Regions from separate parts of the Mesorhizobium sp. B2-7-3 genome, predicted to be linked through region 1. Evidence: predicted binding sites of a transcription regulator. Region 1 holds the regulator's gene; each other region holds the start of a gene.

Region 1 (4,263 bases):
TGGCGTCGGCTGGACACCGTTGCGCGAAGCCCTGTCGCGGCTCGAGGCCGAACGCCTGGTCACCGCGATCAGCAATCGTGGTTTTGCCGTGGCTCCGGTGTCGCGGGCCGAGCTGGAGGATCTGGCACGCGCCAGGATGGTGGTCGAGATACCCCTGTTCCTCGAATCGATGGAAAAAGGCGGCAGGGAGTGGGAGGATGCCGTGGTCACCGCCCACTACCGGCTCTCGCGTTGCAAGACGGCGGTCGACGATCCCTCGGACGCGGCCGTCGACAGATGGGACGAGAACCACGAGGCTTTCCATGCGGCGCTGCTGAGCGCCGCCACATGCGACTGGCTGTTGCGGTTCCGCTCGACGATCTCGGATCAGCTGCGCCGGCATCATCGCTTTCTTGGTCTGGCGCCGACACTGCGGGCCGCGGCCGGCCTCAAGGATGGCTATGAAGAGGCAATCGAAGCGCTACGCGAAGCGATTGCGATCGAACACCATACCGCGATCATGGAAGCGGCGCTCGACCGTGACGTCGAGCGGGCCAAGGCGCTGATGACGGCGCATATCGGCTACACACTGCACGTCTATGTCCACAGCGAAGACAGCGGCGCTACCAGATACGCCGCTCGCGCCGGCAGCTTGAAGGCGGGTTCGGGATAACTTCAGCGCTTCCGCGACGCCTATTCGAACGCGCTGGCCGGAGTGCGCCGAACGCCCCGATCCATGGCCGCCCGAAGCTACCAATCGTTGGCATTTTGGTTTCGTTTCGTTCCGCGAATAATGGCTCCGCGATTTATACGTCCTTCCGAGGAGAAGCCTTCCAACTAACTGATGCCAAAGCCTCGTCGGCGGATGGGCCACAGGCCATTAACCAAAACGATTTCAATGCGCCTGCCGACGGCGGAAAGGACTGGTTGCCGCCCGCCGTCGCGGGCAAAAAACTTCAGACCCCTTAACAAATTCATTAAACTTTAAACGGTTGCAGAACACAACTGGAACAGATAGTGTTTGTTCTGGGTTTGTTTTTTCGATTCTGGTTCAACCTTTCGTTCAATGTCTTGGGGGCCGCCATGCTGACACGCAAGCAACATGAACTGCTGATGTTCATCCACGAACGGCTCAAGGAAAGCGGGATACCGCCTTCCTTCGACGAGATGAAGGAAGCACTCGATCTTGCCTCCAAGTCGGGGATCCATCGCCTGATCACGGCGCTGGAGGAGCGCGGCTTCATTCGCCGGCTACCCAATCGGGCGCGCGCGCTGGAAGTGCTGCGGTTGCCGGACTCGATCGCGCCGGGCCTCAATGCGGCAAAGAAGTTCTCGCCAAGCGTCATCCAAGGCAGCCTTGGCCAAGGCAGTCTCGGACGCCAGATCAGGCCGGCCGCTGCGCCTTCGCGCCTGCCCGCGGCCGGCAACGACGACGATGCGGTTTCAGCCGTGTCCATCCCGGTCATGGGCCGTATCGCCGCCGGTGTGCCGATCGATGCCATCCAGCATCAGACGCATTCGATCTCGGTGCCGCCGGACATGATCATGGGCGGCGAGCACTATGCGTTGGAGGTCAAGGGCGACTCGATGATCGAGGCTGGTATCTTCGATGGAGACACGGTCATTATCCGCAATGCCGACACGGCAAGCCCGGGCGAAATTATCGTGGCACTGGTCGACGAAGAGGAAGCGACACTGAAGCGGTTCCGCCGCAAAGGCGCTTCGATCGCGCTCGAGGCCGCCAATCCAGCCTACGAAACGCGCATTTTCGGGCCGGACAGGGTCAAGGTGCAAGGCAAGCTGGTCGGGTTGATCAGGCGTTACTGAGCCGGCTTGCCATCGGGCTTGTCGGGTTTTTTGTACGGCGGCAGCCCCCTCGCCTCGCGTGAGAATTTTCGCTGTTCGTGCCAGGGCCGGTATGGTCCGTCGATGGCGAATGCGATCGCGGCCCGGGTCGTGGCCGACTGGGGATTGAAGAAGACGGCAGCGCTTCCCTTGCGGGCGAGCTGCCGTTTGGTGACGACGAGAACCAGTGGATTATGGCAGGCGTCATAGGCGGTTGCGTCGTTGACGATGATCAGGTCGGCGAAAGCGCAGGCTTTCCAGGTGGTCTTGCGGTCCTCGACATAGGCAATGATCGCGCCGGAAGGGTGCCTGGCAAGGCACAGGCCTTCGCGGCAGTAGAAGGGCGATCCCGGCGGCAGGTCGGTGGGACTGGCAACATCGAATTGCCTGTCTGTCGTGTCGAACATTTCCGGTTTGACGATTGTTTCGGAGATCAGGGCGCGCTTCCAGTTGTCGGTTGCGAATTCGTTCGGACGTTCCCGGTTGACGGCCAGTTCGCCATTGCCGATCGGCAGCGCGACCAGCCGCGCATCTTCCGAGATCAGCACATCGGGCGCGCGTGTGTGCGACACAATCAACAGGCCGGCAAGCGCGAATGGCAGCGCCGCGAGCCGCAGCCATGTCGTCGCCATCGTCGCGATTGCCAGCGCGACGGTGACCAGCAGCACGGATTGCTGCGAAATCAGCCCGACTCCATCGACCGGAGAGCGCTCCGATATCCACGCCGACACGGCGATCATAGCTGTCAGGCCCTTGCCCATGAGATAGAGAGCCGGCCAATCCAGTCCGAATGGCATCAGCAGGGCGCTGGCGACGGCCAGGAACATCACGACCGACACGATCGGCATCACGGCCAGATTGGCGAACAGGCTGAGCGGCGATACCCGCTGGAAATGCCAGATGGCAAACAGTGCCGTGGCGCTGCCGGCGATAATGGACGTCATGGCCAATCCTCCTGTCGCCAGCAGGAATTTTCGCGTCAGGAACCCCGCCAGGGATCGCTTTGGCGGCGGTGGCCGCGTCTTTCCCGCATGGTGATCGGCCCAGCCGGCATAAGCGCCAACCAGGGCCGCGGTCGCGGCGAACGACATCTGAAAGCTCGGGCCGACGACCTCGTGAGGCGAGACCAGGATGACGGCGATCGCCGAGATCGCCAGATTGCGCATGGTCAGGGCAGCGCGATCGAAGAAGACGGCAATCAGCATCACCGCCAGCATGATGAAGCTGCGTTCGGCGGCAACGACGACACCGGAAATGATGAGATAGGCCGCGATCGAGAACAGTGCGGCGGCGGCCGCGTATTTCTTCACCGGCCGGCGCGCGGAAAAGTCTGGAAACAGCGCGAAGGCACCACGCAGCAGACCCATGATGGTGCCGGCCACAAGCGCCATATGCAGTCCCGAAATAGAGATGATGTGATAGATGCCGGTACGCCGCATCGCTTCATTGATTTCATCGGGTATGCCGGCGCGCACGCCGACGATCAGCGCCGCCGCGATCTCGCCTTCAGCGCCGCCGACGCTGCCCCTGATGTGGTCGGCGATGGATTCGCGGGCATTTTCGATGCCTGAAAAAAGGCGAGCCGATAGCGGCATCTCACCGTCGTCGGCGGAAACAACCGTCGGATTGCCGAGAAAGAAGCCGCTGCCGCCGATGCCGGCGAAATAGCTGTCGAAAGAGAAGTCGTAGCTGTCCGGCCGCACCGGGCCGGTCGGCGGCAACAGTTTGGCGTAGCCTGTGATGAGCGAGCCGGCGGTCATTCCCGGCGGTATCTTGCGTGCGGAAAGCCGGACCCTTTCCGGTGCATAGCGCAGTTTCGGCCGGGCGGTCGAAATCACGTCCATGGTCAGCCGGATGCGGCCGCTCTCCATCTCTTCGAGCGAGACCACGCGGCCGGTCAATTGCGTGGAGATTTCCGAACCCAGCATCCGGGTTCCGGCTCGCCATGTTTCGACCTTCGCCGCGAGCAGGCCCAGCGCGCACAACAGCACTGCCATGAAACACAGCTGGGTTTTCGACCAGGAACGCGAGACGAAAACACAGACCGCCATCAGCACCACGACCGCGACGGGTTTTGCAAAGTCGGGCTCGGATGCCAGCGAGAAATAGGCGATTGCCCCAACGGCCAGACAGACCGGCACCAGCAGGAACGCGATGCCCCGGTCGAGTTCGAGCTCCGCCGCCTTGGCCACGCCATGGCGCAGGCGAGGCAAGGATACCAGGCCGACTTGCCGGCGCACGCGCGCGATCCTGCCCGCGGCAGGAGCCGGCGCCGGCTCCTGCCCACCTGCCTGCAGCGACCTGGTTTCGGGCGCAGCCACGAGCGGAGATGGCAGTGGGATCGTCGCAGGCGCCGCAAACAGGGATCGCTCGCTGACGCCGATAGCGGCATCCTCGCCCCGATCCGAGCCCCGGCCTCGTCCAGTCATCGGGTCTGCC
Region 2 (4,263 bases), on a different contig from region 1:
TTCCTCGAACGGCCGATCGCCGGCGCTGGCCGTGCAGATCACATCCGCCACGTGCCAGCCAGGTCCGGATGCAAGGGTGTTCGCGGTCGCCGTCATGGCTGAAATATAGCAATTTTTCCCAAGCCCAAAACCCCGGCGGCACCTATTGCTCGCGGTCTCCTGACAAGAAGAGATCGCAGCCATGCCCGACCAATCCACATTTGCCGAAGCCTTGCACAGTCCCGGACCGATCCAAGGGCTTGCCGAAAAACTGAGCCTTTACGGCCGCTTCGTCGGTGCGTGGACGTTTGACGCCGCGCGCCATCTCGAGGACGGCACGGTGCTGACCGGACGCGGCGAGGTGCACTTCGGCTGGGCGCTGGAAGGCCGCGCCATCCAGGACGTCTGGATCCTGCCCGCGCGTGACGCCGGCCCCACGCCATCGCTTGGCAAATGGACCTTTTACGGCACGACGCTGCGGGTCTATGACCCTGGAATCGATGCCTGGCACATCTTCTGGAGCGACCCGCGCAACCAGTACTTCAGCCGTCAGCTCGGCCGCGCCGAAGGCGACACGATCGTGCAGGTCGGCGCCGACGGCACTGGTTCCTCGGTACGCTGGAGCTTTTCGCGCATCACCGAGAATTCCTTCCGATGGCTCGGCGAGCGCTCGCATGACGGCGCGGACTGGCACCTCGAAGTCGAGTTCCTGGCGCGTCGTCAAACTAAAAGATGACCCCACAACCCTTAGTAACAATGGAGAAAACCATGTTCGATCATATCTCGATCGGCGTTCGCGACGTCACTGCCTCCAAACGTTTCTACGATGCCGCGCTGAGGCCGCTCGGCTTCACTTGCGTCAGCCAATCGCCGGGTTCGCTCGGCTATGGTGTCCAGGCTGTCGCGCCCCAGGCTGTCGCGCTGTGGGTCAACGAGGCGGCGCGCCCGGTGCCGGCGGACGAAAGATCCGGCCTGCATTTCTGCTTCGCCGCGCCGACACGGGATAGCGTTGGTGCCTTTCATGCCGGGGCGTTGCGCGAAGGCGGGAGCGACAATGGCGGACCGGGCCTGCGCGCCGACTATGGCGAGAACTATTACGCGGCCTTCGTCGTCGATCCGGACGGCTATCGCCTGGAGGCCTATTGCGGCGCTGCCGCCTAACCTGCGGCTCTGACTGTTCCCACCGACCGGGCTTTGCTCTACCAATGTGGGTACGGGCTTGGCCCGGCGGGAGGGGTCAGCGATGCCGAGTTTCGACAGCCTGTTCAATGCCTTCGTCACCATTCTCGTGACCATCGATCCGCCTGGGCTGGCGCCTCTGTTCCTCGCCGTGACGCGCGGCATGAACCGCGAGGAGCGCAGCCAGGTTTCCGTGCGCGCCTCGGTCATCGGTTTTCTGGTGATGGCGCTGTTTGCGGTAGCCGGCGCGTCGATCCTGTCGGTGTTCGGCATCACTCTGCCGGCGTTCCGTGTCGCCGGCGGGTTCCTGCTGTTCTTCATCGCCTTCGAAATGGTGTTCGAGCGCCGGCAGGACCGCAAGGAAAAGATCGGCGACGTCGCCATCACCAAGGACATGATCCACAACATCGCCGCCTTCCCCCTGGCGATCCCGCTGATCGCCGGCCCCGGCGCGATTTCAGCGACGGTGCTGCTCTCCGGCTCGTTTCAGGGTTTTGCGGCGCAGGCGGCCCTGGTCGGCATCATCCTTGTCTGCCTCGTCATAACCTATCTGGTGTTCGTGCTGTCGGAACGCATCGACCGCATCCTCGGCCAGACCGGCCGCTCGATCCTGACCCGCCTGCTCGGGGTTATCCTGGCGGCACTGGCCGTGCAGTTCGTGGCAGATGGCATCAAGGCGCTGATGGCCTCGTAGGCCCGCTTATTTTGCGGTCGTATCGATGACTTCAAAGTCGTGGGTAATCGTCGCGGTCTTGGCCATCATGGCGGAGGCCGAGCAGTATTTTTCGATTGAAAGGTCGATTGCCCGCTTGACCTTGTCGCTGGACAGCGCCCGGCCCTTGACGATGAAATGCATATGGATGCGGGCAAACACTTTGGGATCGGTTTCGGAGCGGTCGGAATCGAGCTCGACCACGCAATCCTCGACGGCCTCGCGCCCCTTTTCGAGGATATGGACGACATCATAGGCCGAGCAGCCGCCGGTGCCGATCAGCACCAGCTCCATCGGGCTCGGTCCCGGCGTCTTGCCTTCCGGGCCTGACGCCGTGCCCAGCACGACCTTGTGGCCGCTGCCGGACTCGCCGACGAAGGTGCGCTCCTCGACCCATTTTACCCGTGCCTTCATCGCCAGTCCTCTTACGTCTCTGATCGCGCCAACGTCAGCTCAAACCACCATGCAAAACCCCGAAAGTCCATGCGGACCCTCGGGGCATATCAAGTAAAGGCATTCGCTATTTGGTGCGGCTTTCGATCAGAACGGAATTTCGTCGTCCAGTTCGCGCGACGAACCACCGCCACCGCCGCCCCTGGGAGCGTTGCCGCCACCGCGGTTGAACCCTTCGTTCGGGCTCGACTGGCCGAAATCGGAACCACGGCTGCTGCCGCCACCGCTGTAGCCGCCAACCTGACCGCCCTCACCCTGGCCACGCGCGTCGAGCATCTGCAACTCGCCACGGAATTTCTGCAGCACGACTTCGGTCGTGTATTTGTCGGCACCGGTCTGGTCCTGCCATTTGCGCGTCTGCAGCTGGCCCTCGACATAAACCTTCATGCCCTTCTTCAGATACTGCTCCGCCACCTTGGCGATGCCCTCATTGAAGATGACGACGTTATGCCACTCGGTCTTTTCCTTGCGCTCGCCGGAATTCTTGTCGCGCCAGCTTTCCGACGTCGCGATGCGGATGTTGACGACCGGCTCGCCCGAGTTCAGGCGGCGGATTTCAGGGTCAGCGCCGAGATTGCCGACCAGAATGACCTTGTTGACGCTACCCGCCATGATATTTCTCCGCGCTATCCGAAACAAATTTTTGTCGCAGCACCTTACAGGCTACGCACGTCAGCCGCTTGCCAAGGCTGGCTTTTCCCACAAGGTTTTTGTTCCCTTTTCGTTCCTATATGCACCGCCGCCAATTGTCAAGGAATGGCAGCAATGCCGGAACGCCGCATATGGGTCTCAAAACAGCGCTTGCCAAATCGATAAGTATCGACTTATGCTTTTGTCATGATCGAAGCAGAGATTTTCCGCGCCTTGGCCGACCCGACACGCCGCGCCGTCTTTGAGCGTCTCGCCACAAGCGAGATGAGCGTGTCGGAATTGCGCAGCGGCCTGACGGTGTCGCAACCGGCGGTGTCGCAGCATCTGGCGGTGCTGCGGGGCGCCGGCCTCGTGGTCGAGCGGCGGGCCGGCCGCAACGCCTATTATCGTGCGGATCCGCAGGGGCTTGCCCCGCTGCTCTCATGGATCGAACGCTACCGTACCTTCTGGCCGGAGCGCATCGAAAGGCTGAAGACGGTTTTGAAGGACATGGATCAATGAACAGCCAAAGCGAAGTCTCTCCCGATGCGATTGAGTTCGAATACGATCTTGCCGAGCCGCCGGAAAAGGTTTGGCGGGCGCTGACCGTGCCGGAACTGCTCGCCGCCTGGATGATGCCCAACGACATCAGGCCGCAGACCGGCAGCCGCTTTGCCTTCGCCGGTCAAGACGCGGCGATCGAATGCGAGATTCTCGATGCCGAGCCCGAACGCCTGCTGCGCTATTCCTGGCGCGAGCGGTCGGACGATGCCGCGCACCCACTCGACAGCACCGTCACCTTCACACTCGCCCGAACCGTTTCCGGCGGCACGCATCTGCGCATCCTCCATGACGGCTTTGCTCGCAAGGCGATGCCGGCCGTGGCCATGGCGGGGGCAGGCTGCCGGCTTTCGCTGCACGGGACCGGCACGCCTATAGCCGCGAACACCCCACGCCTTCTGCTGCTGCACGCGGCTTGAACACGGAAAATTGGAGACAGAAAATGAGCGGTGTTGCCAGTCTTGTGCCGATGGTAATCGAGCAATCGAGCCGCGGCGAACGCGCATTCGACATTTTTTCGCGGCTGCTGCGCGAGCGCATCGTCTTCGTCAACGGGGAGATTAACGATGACGTCTCGGCGCTGGTCTGCGCGCAGCTTTTGTCGCTGGAGTCGGACAATCCCGAGAAGGAGATCTCGCTCTACATCAACTCGCCGGGCGGCATGGTGACCAGCGGCTTCGCCATCTACGACACGATGCAGTATATCAGCTGCCCGGTGTCGACCGTGTGCATGGGCTTTGCCGCATCGA
Region 3 (4,263 bases), on a different contig from region 1:
GTGCCGTAGGGGACGCGGAAGCGGAAGCCATTGGCGGCGATGGTCGCCGATTCCATGTCGAGCGCAATGGCGCGCGACTGCGACAGGCGCTGCACCGGTCCGCGCTGGTCGCGCAGTTCCCAGTTGCGGTTGTCGATGGTGGCGACGGTGCCGGTACGCATGATGCGCTTCAAATCATAGCCCGACAGGCCGGTGACCTCGGCGACGGCTTCCTGCAGCGCGACCTGGATCTCGGCCAGCGGCGGGATCGGCACCCAGACTGGAAGATCGTCGTCCAGCACGTGGTCCTCGCGCACATAGGCATGCGCGAGCACATAGTCGCCGAGCGCCTGGGTGTTGCGCAGCCCGGCGCAGTGACCAAGCATCACCCAGGCATGTGGCCGAAGCACCGCGATATGATCGGTGATGGTCTTGGCGTTGGAAGGACCCACGCCGATATTGACCATGGTGATGCCGCCATGGTTCGGCTTCTTCAGATGGTAGGCAGGCATCTGCGGCAGGCGCTGTGGCGCTACGCCTTCGCTGGGCGCGCTCTGCCCGGCCCGGGTGATAACGTTGCCAGGTTCGACAAATTCCGTGTAGCCGTCACCGCCCTTTTCCATCAGGTCGCGGGCGCGGGCGACGAACTCGTCGATATAGAATTGATAGTTGGTGAACAGCACGAAGTTCTGGAAATGCTGCGGGCTGGTTGCGGTGTAGTGCGTCATGCGGTGCAGCGAATAGTCGATGCGCTGCGCCGTGAACGGCGCCAGCGGCCGGGGCTCGCCGAAGGCCACTTCGAACGTGCCATTGGCGATCTGATCGTCGGTGCCGTCGAGATCCGGCACGTCGAACAGGTCGCGGATCGGCCGCTTGATGCGTTCGGCAGCGGCGCCGTCGACATAGGTGCCTTCCAGGAAAGCGAAATGCAGCGGGATCGGCGTGGTCGATTCCGAGACGGTTACCGACACGCCGTGATTGCGCATGATCAGCCGAAGCTGCTCGATGAGGTAGGTCTCGAACAGGTCCGGCTGGGTAACCGTGGTGGCGAAATGCCCTGGTGTTGGCATGTGGCCATAGGCTTGGCGCGAGTCGACCTGGGTGAACGAACTCGTGGTGACGCCGATCTCGGGGTAGAAGGCCCGGTAGCGCTTGCTGCTGTCGCCGCCGGCGGCTAGGGCCGCGAAGGAATCGCGCAGAAACTTGGTATTGCGGTCGTAGAGCACCTGCAGCGCGGCAACGGCCTTTTCGGCGTTATCGAAGCTTTGCCGGCCAAAGGGCTCGGGCATGACGACAGATTCGATGGCTTGGGGATAGATTCGCTTTTCCATGGCTCAATATAGAGACTTGGACGGGCGGTTGGGAGGGGGCTCGCCGCCGAAGGCGCTCAAAGCGCGCTTTTTTCTTCAACCCCGCTGCAGGCTGACCAGCAGCACGAACCCGACGCCGGACTTTCTGAGCGCCGGCGCCTCGATCGTCGAGCCGCTATCGGCGCGCATCATCGGCACCGCCAGGACCGGAGCGGCCAGAAGTATCAGGATGAGCGCCGCCCGCGGCAGGAGCCGGAGGGTCTTGGAGAGGTTGGCGGCGATGCGGTTCATGATCTCTGTGCTTTTCTTTTCGAGGTCCGGGTTCTCTGCTTCAGTGACGAAAATCGGTCGGGCAGGCGAGATGGCACATTCTGGTGGCGCCGTCCCAGGAGCGCGGGGAACGGCCCGCTTCGGCGACAAGGATGGCGAAGAACATTCCAAACAGGCTCATCAGCAGGCAGACGATGGTGAAGCGGCGAGCAAGCATTGGGTCCGTGTCTCCTTCAACACGCATGAGAATGCCCTGACGCCTCTGAACCGGCTCTGATGCCGGCGTTCATCTGCCGTTCAAATTGATTGAAGGGATGTTGACTGGGTTGCGGCAACCAGAATGCCGACCGAGCGCTGCCTGCTCATCGACAGAACGAAAACGGGGCCCGCCAGGCCCCGTCTAGAGATCACAAGGAAATGGTCGCCTAGAGTTTGTGCCAGGTCTGGCTCTTGCAGATCAGTCCGCCGAGCACGCAACCGCTCATCTTGAGCGAGGCGCCCGACAAGGTTGCCTTGCCCGAATAGGTCTTGTCATTTGCCGGATCGGTGATGTTGCCGGTGTATTTGTTGTCGCCGGCCGCCTTGAGCGAGCCGATGGTCTTGCCGGCATATTTGCCTGATTTGAGCGTGATGGAGAACGAGCTGCTGCCTGAAATGGCAGCGGTGTCGCCGGCTTGCGTTTTCCAGTTGCCCTCGATCGGATCGGCCCACGCCGCGCCGCTCAGGATCAAAGTGGCCGCCAGGGCCAGGCTCACTTTTCGAGACATGTCTTCCTCCCTTTGGATAGCCGGCCGGATGCTCCGCCTCGCCGGTCTGCCGCTTACGCAAACGTAAGCTAATCCAGCTTCCGTCAAAACGAAAGCGGTGCCGCGACGGAAGGTTTTGGCATTTCGAAAGCGCCTGAATTCGCCCTGTCGGCCCGGAAATGAAAACGACCAGCGCCTCGTGTTTGCTTTCTAGGGTTAGCAGAGTGTTGACCGCGCGCTCGAAAATTTTCGGCAAATTTGGCGAAAACCAGCTGAATTGCTGGCTTCGTATCCTTAACGAATTTTCGCGTTTACCTCTTGTTTTAGCTTTGTTTTCCTCAAATTAAGCACGCCATTTAACGACGGATTCAAGCCTGCGCGGCATTCTCGAAAGCATCGAAAGAGCGGCCCGGACAAGACGAACGGAGGCAGCTCTCGGGAGCCAGACAGGGGACTAAAAATGGCACGTTTTGAAATGCTTGAAGCAGGCTTCGGCGCCATGGGGGCAACTGCCCAGGCCGACATTCTTTTCGAATTGGGCATGATGTATGCGACCGGCCGCGATTGCGAAACCGACGTCGTTGCCGCCCACAAATGGTTCAACATCGCCGCCATCAAGGGATCGGCCCGCGCCGCCGAGTTGCGCTCGGAACTCTCGGCGGCCATGTCGAAGGTCGAGATCGCCAAGGCGCTGCGCGAAGCCCGCGAATGGATGACCATGCACTGAGTTCCGCCAGACGGAGACGCTCCGGCCAAGACCGCAGAAAGACGGTCGGGCCAACAGGGAAAAGGCTGCGCAGACAGCCAGGCCACGGCCATCGACAACGAGAATGCGGCACGCCGACAGGTCCAAGCCGCGCAACGGACCATGATCCCGAAGACTCCGGTTTTCGGAAGGATCATGGCCAACATGAAGACAGGGAAGGTGGGTTGGGTTCACAGCGCGGGGGCGCCGGGGAAACAGCCTGACCGGCAAAAAAAGCCACGACCGGCCGGAACAAGGCTGGCGTGGCTTTTTGCGTGGATGAGGCCGCGCAGGCCTAATCGAGTGGCGCCAATGCGCCTAGACAGGTCCGATGAAGGATGAAATTGTCCCGCCTCTCTGGAAGAAGCGCGGCCGGGCGGCCGCGCGTGAGTGGAGGAGTTCTATTGTCATGAAAAAAATGAGTGTTTTGAGCGCGGCCATTTTCGGCCTGATGATGAGCGCGCCGGTCGCGTTCGCCGATGACATCACCATCTCAGTGGTCGGCCCGATGACCGGACAGCTCGCCACCATCGGCGATCAGTTCAAGCAGGGCGCACAGGCCGCCGCCGATGCCATCAACGCGGCTGGCGGCGTCAACGGTTCCCAGATCAAGCTCGACATCGAGGACGACCAGTGCGATCCCAAGCAGGCGGTGTCGGTCGCCAATCGCATCGTCGCCAACAGCGTCAAGTTCATCGACGGGCATGCCTGCTCGGGTTCCAGCATTCCGGCCTCGGCGGTCTATGCCGAAGCCGGCGCGCTGATGATGAGCCCGGCTTCCTCGAACCCGGTGCTGACCGATGCGGCCGCCAAGGCCGGCTGGTCGACGATCATGCGTCTCTATACGCGTGACGACGCACAGGGCGCCTTCATCGGCCCGTGGATCGCCAAGAAATACGCCGGCAAGAACGTCGTCATCCTGCACGACAAGAGCGCTTACGGCCAGGGCGTGGCTGATGCCGTCAAGGCGACCATGAATACCGGTGGCCTCAAGGAGGTCTATTATGACGCCATCAACCCCGGCGAGAAGGACTATTCGGCGCTTGTCACCAAGCTGAAGGATCTCAAGGCCGATGTCGTCTATTTCGGCGGTTATCATCCTGAAGCTGGCCTGATCCTGCGTCAGTCGGCGGAACAGAATTTCAAGTTCCAGCTGATCATGCCGGACTCGATCGCTTCGCCGGAATTCTGGCAGGTTGCCGGCCCGGCCGGC
Region 4 (4,263 bases), on a different contig from region 1:
CCGCAAGTCCCTCCGGGTCGGGTGGGGCGCCGGACCGGGAGGGCACCGTCTGCAGGCCGGGGCAGGCCGGACGGGATTTCTTTGCCACGGCGGCAATGAACAGCCGAGGCGATTTTCGGTTCAGAGCAGCATCAACTGCTCCTGGTCCTTGCCGGCAGCGACGAACTGGTCGGTCCGCAGCGTACGCCGCTCGGCATTGAGGCCGAGCCGCTTGGCGGTGATTTCGAAGCGCCGGCCGATCTGCCAAGCATAGGGTCCGGCGCCCTTCATGCGCTTGCCCCATTCCGAATCGTAGTCCTTGCCGTCGCGCATCGAACGGACCAGCGACATGACGTGGCGGTAGCGGTCGGGATAGTGGCGCAGCAGCCAGTCCTTGAAGATCGGGCTGACCTCCAGCGGCAGGCGCAGCACCACATAGCCGGCTTCGCGCGCCCCGGCATGGTGCGCCGAGTCGAGGATGCGTTCCATCTCCTGGTCGGTCAGGCCCGGAATGATCGGCGCCACCATCACCGAAGCGGGGATACCGGCATCCGAAAGCTGCCTGATCGCCTCCAGCCGCTTGGTCGGCGTCGATGCCCGAGGTTCCATCGTCCTGGCCAGCATGCGGTCAAGCGTCGTCACCGACAGCGCCACCTTGGCCAAGCCCCGCTCCGCCATGCGCGACAGAATGTCGATGTCGCGCACGACCAGGGCTGACTTGGTGACGATGCCGACCGGGTGGCCGCGCGCCTCCAGCACTTCGAGGATTTCGCGCATGATCCGGTACTGCTTCTCGATCGGCTGGTAGGGATCGGTGTTGGTGCCGATGGCGATGGTGCGCGGCTGGTAGCCATCCTTTGACAATTCCTTGTCGAGCAGGCGTGCCGCGTCGGGCTTGGCGAACAGCTTGGATTCGAAGTCCAGGCCCGGCGACAGGCCCATGAACGAGTGTGTCGGCCGCGCGAAGCAATAGACGCAACCGTGTTCGCAGCCGCGATAGGGATTGATCGACCGGTCGAAGGAGATGTCGGGCGATTCGTTGCGGGTGATGATGGTGCGCGGCTTTTCCACCTGCACCTCGGTCTTGAAGGGAGGAAGTTCCTCCAGCGAACTCCAGCCGTCGTCGAAGACATGCCGGCTGACAGGTTCGAACCGGCCGGACGGATTGATGCCTGCCGACCGGCCGCGGTTGCGGTCCGGACGGACCCGCATGCCGCTCTGCTCGATCATTGCATTGGCCATTTCGGCTCGTCCTGCTCCGAAGGCTGCAATGTCGGCTCGCATGATCGGTTCCATCTTCGCCCGCTCCCAGGGACTGTCCATGTTGTGTCGAATCGCTCTGTTCATGAAATTATTCCTATTTTATCGATGAGAACAAATCAAGAACTTTCTATGGTGCGCTGCAAAAACTGGCGCCGACCAACGCTTTCCGCTATTCGGCTAATCATGCTCAGTGTTCTGATTGAAACGCACAATGACGAGGAGGGGCTCGCCCGTACGCTGGGGACGCTGATTGGCGGCGCGGTCGAGGGCGTGGTGCGTGAGGTTGTCGTCTGCGACACGGGCTCCAGTGACCAGACCCATCGCGTCGCCGAGCATGCCGGCTGCCACTATGTGGGGAGCGGGGGCATCGCCGCCGGCATCCGCCAGGCCAAGGGTGACTGGCTGCTGTTTCTCGAACCGGGTGCGAGGCTGGTGGAGGGCTGGATCGACGCCGTCGTCGCCCATACGGCCAGGCAGACAATAGCGGCCCGGTTCTCGCGGGCGCGGGGCAGCCGTCCACCGTTCCTGGCCCGGGTCTTTTCGGCAAACCGCGCGCTCGCCGACGGACTGGTGATCAGCAAGCGACAGGCGGCATCGCTGTCCAAGAATGCCGGCAGCGCCGAGGCCTTAGCGCGCGGGCTGGCGACCAGACGGCTCGACGCCGAAATCTGGCCAGCGCAGCCGAAGCAGCAGCACCGCTCTGGGGGGTGATTTTTGCAACGGCTCTGCGTGGCGTTGCTTACGACGCCGATTTGCCGCGCCGCAGATGTTCGTCCAGGCGCGGCATGATCTCGACGAAGTTACAGGGCATGTGCCGGTAATCGAGCTGTGGCTCGAGGATACCGTCCCAGGCGTCCTTGCAGGCGCCGGGCGAGCCCGGCAGCACGAAGACGAAAGTGGCGTTGACGACACCGCCGGTCGCCCGGCTCTGGATCGTCGAGGTGCCGATCTTGTCATAGGAAATGCGGTGGAACACTTCCGAAAAGCCGTCCATGCGCTTTTCGAAGATCGGCTCCAGCGCCTCGGGCGTCACATCGCGTCCGGTAAAACCGGTTCCCCCAGTGGTGATCACGACGTCGATGGCCTTGTCCCGCGACCACGCCAGAACGGCGTCGCGGATTTTTTCGCGGTCGTCGGTGACGATATCGCGGGCGGCCAGGATGTGGCCGGCCTTGGTAATGCGATCGGCCAATGTCTGGCCGGATTTGTCGTCGGCCAAGCTGCGTGTGTCGGAAACAGTCAGCACCGCGATGCGCACCGGAATGAAGGCTCGGCTCTCGTCAATTCTGGCCATCTCGCCCAGCCTCCGACGCCATGCTGCGCGTTGCCGCGACGAACCAGTCGGGCTGGCGGCTGCGGATCTCGGCCGCCGCGCGCTTGGCGACATTGCCGGTCTCGAACAGGCCGAAGCACGTCGCGCCCGACCCGGACATTCGTGAAAAGCCAGATCCGGCCTTATCAAGCCATGAAAGCGCCCTGCCGATGGCGGGCTGCATCGCAAGGGCTGGCTGCTCGAGATCGTTGCGGGTGATTTCCAGCCAGTTGCGCAGGCTGTGAAAATCGATGCTGCGCGGCAGCGGCGGCAGCGGCTCATTTTCGCGATGGGACAATGCGGCGAAGATTTCCGCCGTCGAGACCGGCACACCCGGATTGACCAGCACGAGACCCAGTGCTGAAAAATCCGGCACCATCGACAGTTCCTCACCAATGCCGCGCGCGACCAGCGGCTTTGCCGCCAGGCACATCGGCACATCGGCGCCAAGCGAAAGACCGATCCGCGCCAGTTCGGCGCTGTCGAGCTCCAGCCCCCAGCTCTCGGTCAGCCCGCGTAGCACGGCCGCCGCGTCGCTCGATCCTCCGCCCACGCCGGATGCGACCGGAAGGTTCTTTTCGAGCCTGATGCTTACCGGCGGCGTGCTCCGAACGCCAGCGGCCTGCCGCAGGGCGTCGCGGCCCTTCAGCACAAGATTGCCGCCATCGAGCGGTACGTCCGCCGCATAGCGGCCGGACACGCTGAACTCATCGGCGTCGGCCGGCGCGATCTCGATCCTGTCGCCAAAGCGCGTGAACACAGCCAGGCTTTCGATGAGATGATAGCCGTCGGCGCGCCTGCCGGTGACGTGCAAAGCTAGGTTTATCTTGGCGGGTGCGGCCCATGTCCGGACACGCTGACCGGATTCCGCAGTCTCGATTGCGAGTGAAATGAGGGTCAGTCCTTGGCCAGCCGGTATTCGCCGGTCTGCGGATCCTTGACCAGCGTTCCCATCGCGCCGTTGGCCGCCTGTTTTTCGGTGCGCCGCACCTTGGCCGTCACGCGTTCAGCCTCGCGCACGAAGGTGCGGTAACCGAAATAGGCGGCGACGCCGACGACGGCGAAAAAAATGAGCTGCGGCATGTCAAACTCCTACCACGCTGGGCCGGTAAGACCGGCCGGTCGGGTCTTTCGGGCAACCATGCTAGACGCTTTCATGGCTTTTTCAAAGCCCGAAGCGCGCCCACGATGCGCGCTCTTCCGCCGCATCGATGACGCCGCTGGCGGCAACTGCGGCGATATCGGGTGCCGAAAAGCCCTTGCTCGAGCCGAACAGGCCAAAGCGGCCGAACAAACCGCGCGGCGCCGCCACCAGCCTGAGCTGGGTCTTCGGCCCGAAGCGGGTCTTCAGCACCGTGCGCATGTCGCCCAGCGCATCGACGAGGCCGAGCTCCAGGCCTCGCTTGCCGGTCCAGAACAGCCCGGTGAACAGGTCTGGATCGTCCGCCAGCTTCGTACCGCGCCGCTCCTTGACCAGATCGATGAAGGTCTCGTGCACTTCGAGCTGCAGCACCTTGAGCCGCTCGACGTCTTCCTTCTTCTCGGGCTTGAACGGATCGAGCACCGCCTTGTTCTGGCCGGCGGTGTGGACACGGCGCTCGACACCGATCTTCTTCATCAGTTCCGGGAAACCGAACGAGGCCGACACCACGCCGATCGAGCCGACGATGGAGGAGGGATCGGCGAAGATTTCATCGCCGGCGACCGCG

What was found. Region 1 encodes LexA, which represses DNA repair genes until DNA is damaged. Its sites were predicted from a motif close to TGTTCNNNNTGTGTTCNG; they were not measured.
Region 2: the regulator LexA is predicted to act here: its motif matches at 3,035-3,052, upstream of FJW04_RS22810 (single-stranded DNA-binding protein).
Region 3: the regulator LexA is predicted to act here: its motif matches at 2,625-2,642, upstream of FJW04_RS28395 (sel1 repeat family protein).
Region 4: the regulator LexA is predicted to act here: its motif matches at 1,350-1,367, upstream of FJW04_RS15280 (PA0069 family radical SAM protein).

The regions. Positions count from the first base shown of each region.
Region 1 is NZ_VFTY01000017.1:35,971-40,233, forward strand. Features, by position in the region: gene FJW04_RS28015 (GntR family transcriptional regulator) at 1-652, shown strand, start outside; gene lexA (transcriptional repressor LexA) at 1,063-1,806, shown strand; gene FJW04_RS28025 (ComEC/Rec2 family competence protein) at 1,800-4,253, opposite strand.
Region 2 is NZ_VFTY01000010.1:241,395-245,657, reverse strand. Features, by position in the region: gene FJW04_RS22835 (AraC family transcriptional regulator) at 1-96, opposite strand, end outside; gene FJW04_RS22830 (hypothetical protein) at 182-715, shown strand; gene FJW04_RS22825 (VOC family protein) at 748-1,140, shown strand; gene FJW04_RS22820 (MarC family protein) at 1,223-1,852, shown strand; gene FJW04_RS22815 (OsmC family protein) at 1,859-2,284, opposite strand; gene FJW04_RS22810 (single-stranded DNA-binding protein) at 2,411-2,935, opposite strand; gene FJW04_RS22805 (metalloregulator ArsR/SmtB family transcription factor) at 3,161-3,475, shown strand; gene FJW04_RS22800 (SRPBCC domain-containing protein) at 3,472-3,933, shown strand; gene FJW04_RS22795 (ATP-dependent Clp protease proteolytic subunit) at 3,957-4,263, shown strand, end outside.
Region 3 is NZ_VFTY01000018.1:19,214-23,476, reverse strand. Features, by position in the region: gene FJW04_RS28410 (AMP nucleosidase) at 1-1,268, opposite strand, end outside; gene FJW04_RS28405 (hypothetical protein) at 1,386-1,580, opposite strand; gene FJW04_RS30125 (hypothetical protein) at 1,621-1,776, opposite strand; gene FJW04_RS28400 (DUF2147 domain-containing protein) at 1,985-2,326, opposite strand; gene FJW04_RS28395 (sel1 repeat family protein) at 2,766-3,032, shown strand; gene FJW04_RS28390 (branched-chain amino acid ABC transporter substrate-binding protein) at 3,460-4,263, shown strand, end outside.
Region 4 is NZ_VFTY01000006.1:84,227-88,489, reverse strand. Features, by position in the region: gene FJW04_RS15280 (PA0069 family radical SAM protein) at 121-1,275, opposite strand; gene FJW04_RS15275 (glycosyltransferase) at 1,426-1,953, shown strand; gene moaB (molybdenum cofactor biosynthesis protein B) at 1,982-2,536, opposite strand; gene FJW04_RS15265 (4-(cytidine 5'-diphospho)-2-C-methyl-D-erythritol kinase) at 2,523-3,446, opposite strand; gene FJW04_RS15260 (membrane protein) at 3,452-3,637, opposite strand; gene FJW04_RS15255 (S49 family peptidase) at 3,720-4,263, opposite strand, start outside.